2 regions of the Paenibacillus sp. FSL M7-0134 genome follow, and region 1 is predicted to be linked to the other one. Evidence: predicted binding sites of a transcription regulator. Region 1 holds the regulator's gene; the other holds the start of a gene.
The links. The regulator NrdR, encoded in region 1, represses ribonucleotide reductase genes. The targets are predictions, from matches to a motif close to AACACNATATATNGTGTT.
Positions count from the first base shown of each region.

Region 2: the regulator NrdR is predicted to act here: its motif matches at 1,108-1,125, upstream of nrdI (class Ib ribonucleoside-diphosphate reductase assembly flavoprotein NrdI).

Region 1 covers NZ_JBBOXV010000002.1:1,423,757-1,427,170, forward strand. Annotated here, with positions in the region: gene coaE (dephospho-CoA kinase) at 1-340, shown strand, start outside; gene NSQ58_RS22085 (lytic transglycosylase domain-containing protein) at 337-900, shown strand; gene NSQ58_RS22090 (alpha/beta-type small acid-soluble spore protein) at 1,020-1,244, opposite strand; gene nrdR (transcriptional regulator NrdR) at 1,350-1,817, shown strand; tRNA gene NSQ58_RS22100 (tRNA-Ala) at 1,948-2,023, shown strand; tRNA gene NSQ58_RS22105 (tRNA-Lys) at 2,036-2,108, shown strand; gene NSQ58_RS22110 (alpha/beta hydrolase family protein) at 2,253-3,257, opposite strand; gene NSQ58_RS22115 (GNAT family N-acetyltransferase) at 3,254-3,414, opposite strand, start outside.
Region 2 covers NZ_JBBOXV010000002.1:1,595,324-1,598,737, reverse strand. Annotated here, with positions in the region: gene NSQ58_RS22995 (GNAT family N-acetyltransferase) at 1-460, opposite strand, end outside; gene NSQ58_RS22990 (DUF2500 domain-containing protein) at 521-883, opposite strand; gene nrdI (class Ib ribonucleoside-diphosphate reductase assembly flavoprotein NrdI) at 1,289-1,648, shown strand; gene nrdE (class 1b ribonucleoside-diphosphate reductase subunit alpha) at 1,635-3,414, shown strand, end outside.

The DNA of each region.
Region 1 (3,414 bases):
ACATCCTGCTATTCGTGAGGAAATGCGACTGCGTATGGAAGCATATGAACGGGAACAGCCGGACAAGCTTGTTTTGGCAGATATCCCGTTAATGTACGAGTCCGGGCTGGAGAGCTTGTACGAGGAAATTATGGTTGTGTACGTACCACGTGATATTCAGCTCCAGCGTCTGATGCTCAGAGACGGTCTGACGGAGGAACAAGCTGGACTTCGGCTGTCCGCACAAATGGATATTGAACAAAAGAAAAACTTGGCCGATATCGTTATCGATAATAGCGGAACACAGTCTGAGACGAAACGACAAATTGATCAATTTTGGCAGCGGAAGGGACTTGCATGAATATTTTGCGAAAGAAAAGAGTCCTGCTCACTTTGTTTGTCGGGTTTGTCCTGATTCTGTTCCTCAATTCAAATTGGATGTCCTGGTTCTATCCGATTCAATATAAGGATGAGATTCGGCAGTATTCACAAACGTATGAAGTGGACCCATTTTTGGTGGCGTCTATTATCCGCGTAGAAACCAATTTTAAAACCAGTAAGCAATCGCATAAGGGTGCACTGGGGTTGATGCAGATTATGCCGAATACAGCAAATTGGATTATGGACAGCGCCCAGATTCAAAAGGTTCCGCTAGACAGTGTCAAGCACGAGCCTGGTACCAATATAGAGCTGGGAACCTGGTATTTGCATAACCTATCCATGAAGTTTCAGGATAATCCTGTAGCAATCGTAGCTGCTTACAATGCAGGGCCGGGTAAAGTTCAAGAGTGGCTCGATAAGGGAGTGTGGGATGGAAAAGAAGAGTCCATTAAGCAAATCCCTTTTGGTGAGACACGACATTATGTACAGCGGGTCATTTATTACTACAGGCAATACACGAAAATTTATAATGATTTTTAAAAGACAAGTTAATGACATGATGAGCCTTTTCGCTTTAAAATGAAAAAAAGCGCAGGACAGGCTGTTTTTAGCAGCCCGTCCATACACTTTTTCTTGTTATTTCTGCATTATTACCGCGATTATTGGTATTGACCTGCCAATTGTTGTTCGGCGATCGTTACGAGGCGTTTTGTGATGTAGCCCCCGATCGAACCGTTCTCATAGGAAGTCATGTTACCTTGGTATCCATCTTGAGGAATGCTGATACCCAGCTCTTGAGCGATCTCATATTTCATTTGCTCCAGAGCGCCGGAGGATCTGCTGACTACCAGATTGTTGGAGTTGCCATTGTTTCCTTGTGCCATTGTTGTTCACCTCCTCGCGATGTGGTAAACATATTATGATCCGTTTTGACAAAATTATTACTAAAAATCTTCGGGAATTTATTGGAAAAAGAAAGTGGTGAGATTATGAAATGTCCGTATTGTGCCTACAATGGCACAAAAGTGTTGGATTCGCGACCTGCGAATGATAACAAGTCCATCCGTCGCCGCCGTGAATGTGAGCAGTGTGCCAGGCGTTTTACCACCTTTGAAATGGTGGAGGAAACCCCACTCATGGTCATCAAAAAAGACGGCAGCCGTGAAGAGTTTAGTCGTGATAAAATGCTGCGCGGTCTCATTCGAGCCTGTGAGAAGCGCCCAGTATCCGTCGAGCAATTGGATATGATCGTATCCCAGGTGGAGAACGCTATCCGCAACACAGCAGCCACAGAAGTCGATAGTCAGCAGATCGGGGAGCTGGTCATGGAACAGCTTTACCCAGTGGATGAAGTCGCCTACGTACGTTTTGCGTCCGTCTATCGTCAGTTTAAAGACATCAATATGTTTATGAAGGAACTGAAAACATTGTTATCTAAAGATACAGCCAGCGACTGATCGCTGACTGTATCTTTCTTGGGTCAAGGTGGGAAGATGATTATATTTTTTTTATAAAAGTATTGACACAGGAATAAAAATTTTATATGATATAGAAGTCGCTTGAAACGTTGATTAACTTACTTATGATGGGGCCTTAGCTCAGCTGGGAGAGCGCATCGCTGGCAGCGATGAGGTCAGGGGTTCGATCCCCCTAGGCTCCACCAAACTTTTATTATGGACTCTTAGCTCAGTTGGTAGAGCAGTTGACTCTTAATCAATTGGTCCAGGGTTCGAGTCCCTGAGAGTCCATCCTTTTAGAAAAAACGGCAGAGATGCCGTTTTTTTGTTGTTTATAGATCTATTCCCAGTCTAACCGAGAACAGTTATGGGGTTTTCATTAGCATTTTTTCATTAGCATATCAAAAGAAGTATGGCAAAAAAGAACATCATTGTTTAACGCTGACTGACATAATCGGAAAGGGATTTGAGATACTCACCATTCACCAATTTTCTTGGGGCGAATACGGCTGTTAAGAAAGTTAGAGATTTTGAACGCGCGATTTTTTCATCCATCATGGAATGGTCGGCTTCAGGTAAATGAATCACGGACAGCAGTTCTGGAGGTATTTTCTGGCGATAGACTCGCTCGGTATCCTTTACATCAACATTAATATCTTTGCCAGCCAGAACCAAGAGTACAGGAGAATGGAAGTGACTTAATTCTTCGGTGGAATCAGACAGAAAATTTTTGCCTATAAAGCTCCATCTTTCTTTGGAAATCATATCGTCAGGATCGGCTATGCCTAGATATTCTTCATAAGAAGCATGCTTTTTCAGTAACTGTAGAACTTCTTGATCGTAGTTCAATGTCTTTTGAATTTCTTGCGGAGTAGCTCCTTCTTGTTCCATTTCTTTTCTGGTATTAAATTGTCCTTGGGAAATCCAGTTCACGGCAGGCGATACAAGGATGCTGAATGCAATATCATGCTCCTCTTTAACGATCTTCGGAATGACCCATCCTGCTTGACTGGCTCCCCATAGGCCGATTTTTTGCTTATCAATCATCGGTAAGCTTCTTGCCCAGTCTATTGCATATCGGATCTCCTGTGCGCGGTCCTCCATGCTTTGGTCGAGCCAATTGCCAGGAGCGCTGTTAATACCGGGCTTATTCAGTGACAGGGAGGCATAACCCTTGGAAGCGAACTTTTCCCACAGTGGTTTGTATCCATCATCATATGTGTCATTAATAGGACCATCCCCATGGACAAAAACAACCAATCCAACCTTTCCCGAGTAGTTCTTAGGCAAAGCTAATGTACCTGTTAACAGCCCTTTAGGTGTCTTAATTTGTATTTTTTCTTCTGTCATCTTGTAGGAATTTTGATATAGAACAATTAGTATCAAGGCAACAGCCAGAGTTGCCGCAATACCAAAAGTAAGCTTGAATGTTTTTTTCAACGATGCTCTCTCCTCGAATGCAGGTTCTCTTTCCAACTCATCAGATACCATACAGGCTCCTTGAACCAAAAATGCCGTAACCCATTATACTTGGATTGTTCTACTTCAAACGCCAGTTTGTGATACAAACGGATAGCCCCTTGGTTCTTATGCGCTA
Region 2 (3,414 bases), 170 kb from region 1:
GCCGCCCTTCTTCCTTGAAGCCGCAGGCCAGATAGCAACGGTGTGCACGTTCATTGAACGCATAGACCTCCAGCTCCAGCCGATGCAGGTTCAGTGAATGAAATGCAAATTTTTGTAACAGTCGGATCGCTTCCCGTCCATAACCTTTGCCCAGGTCACCGTCACGCCCGATCACAATACCAAGGGTAGCGTGCCGATTCACCCAGTTGATTTTAAATAAATCCAGTTGTCCGATATAGTCCAGTGTGTCTTTATGCGCAATGACAAAACCTTTGATCTCGGAGTTGCCGTCAATCATCATTTGTACAAAAGACTCACTATTAGTCTGTGAATGCGGATAGACAAACACGTCGCTTAACCCGTGTGTGATTTCCGGGTCATTGACCCATTTTCGGATATTCGGTATATCTTCTTGACGGTATTCTCTCAATACAATTCGTTTTCCAATGATATGTGGCATCGTCATTTTCCTCTCAGTATGTATTTTGTTCGGGTAGTACTCTAGTTTTCCGGTCAACCTTTATGCTTCCATTACTCTTACAAACTCCAGAAAACGTGTACCTTTATAATGAAGCTCCCCACGATCTCCGATCACAATCATACCAAAATCCGTATCCTTCACCTCCAGCTCCATACGCTCACCCCCGTCAAACTCAAAGGTGATATAATAATATGTCGAAGCTGAAAAATCGCCTGATCCCCCGCGCACTCTCGTCCGTTTATCCACAACCTTACATGAACGTTTTACCCGTTCGGCTGCTTGATTGGACAGGCCCGCTCCTATCGTTTTGACAATTCCCATAATGATTACAAAAACAATAAGTCCAAATACGATAAAAAAGATTGTATTAAACGATTGAAATTCCATAAAATCACTTCCCATTTGCTTCATCCTTTCTACAGTAAAATGTAAATTTTCCATTCTATTGCCCATTGACAAATCGTACATCTTCACCCTCAAAAACTCCAATACTTTTTTAACATACTTACGAAAAAAAAGTTCTTTCGCTCTTTTCCGCACCCCGCTTGGACTTATACCCGATCTGGGTCCTCTGATCCCTTCTAGACCGATTGACAAAACTATATATAGATATAAAATAGAGAATGTACTCTAAATATAGTGTAAAAAACGTATTTATGCCCGATATCTTGAAGATACAGGTATGAAAATACATGTAAATATAGAGTCAAAATCTTAAATGGCGCAGCCAGCAAGGGATTCCATCTATAATAGATCCTAGGCAATGCGTTTTCTTTTTTCGTTAATTGTTTAAGGAGGTTGCATACCATGCTGATTGCATATGATTCGAAGACCGGCAATGTAAAAAGATTTATAAACAAGCTCAAGCTTCCAGCGGTTCAGATCGAGGAGCAAATGACTATAGAAGAACCTTACGTACTTATTACATATACAACTGGGTTTGGGCAGATACCTGAGAGGGTGTCTTCCTTTTTAAAAAAGAATGCTCAAAACCTTGTTGGTGTAGCTGCAAGCGGCAACCGTAACTGGGGTGAGAAATTTGCCAAAAGTGCGGATTTGATTGCCGATCATTATAATGTCCCCGTGATTAGTAAATTTGAATTATCTGGAACGTTCGGAGATGTAGAGCGTTTTAAACAGGAGGTGAGCCGAGTTGCGGCATATTGAATTGAACAACATGTTGATGAAACGCGATACAGACGGCTTTTTCCAATTGGAAAAAGACCAAGAGGCTGTAGCAGAGTTTATGAAGGAAGTTCAGGAACGGAGTTTGAAGTTTGCTGACACAGCCGCTCAAGTGCTGTATATGATTGAGAATGATTATTACGAAAATTTCTATAACAGCTACACGGCTGACGAAATTAATGATATTTTCCATATCACTCATAGCTATAATTTTAAATTTCCTTCCTATATGGCAGCATCCAAGTTTTACACCGACTATGCAATGAAGAGTAACGACCGGAAAGTCTATCTGGAACATTACCCTGACCGGGTTGCTGCTGTCGCGCTGCATTTAGGACGCGGTAACGCCGATAAGGCACGCCTGTTGTCCCGCTCGATGATGGAGCAACGCCTCCAGCCAGCAACACCAACCTTCCTGAATGCAGGCAAAAGCCGCCGTGGGGAATTGGTATCCTGCTTCCTGCTCGAAATGGACGACTCCCTGAACTCAATCAACTATGTGCTGAACACCTGCATGCAGTTGTCCAAAATCGGGGGCGGTGTTGCGGTCAACCTGTCGAAGCTGCGAGCACGCGGCGAAGCGATTAAAGGCGTAGAAGGCGCAGCAAAAGGCATTATGCCTGTGCTGAAGCTGATGGAAGACGGCTTCTCCTATGCGGATCAAATGGGGCAACGTAAAGGCTCTGGCGCAGCCTATTACAACATTTTCGGATGGGACGTGCTTGAGTTCCTGGATAGCAAAAAAATCAATGCTGACGAAAGAGTACGTCTCAAGACACTTTCTATTGGATTACTGGTGCCAAACCGCTTTTACAAGCTGGCTCAAGATAATGAACCGCTGCATGTATTTGCTCCTTACAGTGTGTTCAAAGCCTATGGAACGCATCTGGACGACATGGATTTGGATGAAATGTACGACACGCTGCTCGCTGACGAGCGGGTGAAGAAAAAAATAGCGATGAGCGCACGTGACATGCTGACGAAAATTGCCATGATTCAGTTGGAGTCTGGTTATCCATATATCATGAACAAAAGTAACGCGAACCAGGCACATGCTCTTAAAAACGTGGGTCAAGTCAAGATGTCGAACCTATGCACGGAAATCTTCCAGTTGCAGGAAACCTCCGAAATTACAGATTACGGACAACAGGATACTATCCGCCGGGACGTGAGCTGTAATCTGGCTTCTCTGAACATTGTAAATGTGATGGAACATGGTAAAATTCGCGAATCCGTTCATGAGGGTATGATTGCGCTCACCTCAGTCAGCGATATGACCCAAGTAGCTAATGCACCAGGTGTTGCAAAAGCGAACCGGGAAATGCACTCCGTCGGTCTGGGTGTTATGAATCTGCACGGCTACTTTGCCAAAAACAAAATTGCGTATGAAAGCAATGAAGCAAAAGACTTTGTCCGTACCTTCTTCATGACGATGAACTATCATTCCATCGAAAAGAGTATGGAAATCGCAAAAGCAGCTGGACAAAGCTTTTATGGATTTGAGGAATCGGATTATGCGACAGGCGTATATTTTGACCGATACCTGAACACAGATTATCGTCCGACAACTGCACGTGTGCAAGAGTTGTTCAAAGGCATCTATGTTCCGACTTCAGCGGACTGGGACAAATTAAAAGCAGATGTGATGAAAAATGGTCTGTACCACGCCTATCGTATGGCGATTGCGCCGACTGCTAGCATTTCGTACATTCAAAATGCAACATCCAGCGTCATGCCGATTGTTGAGC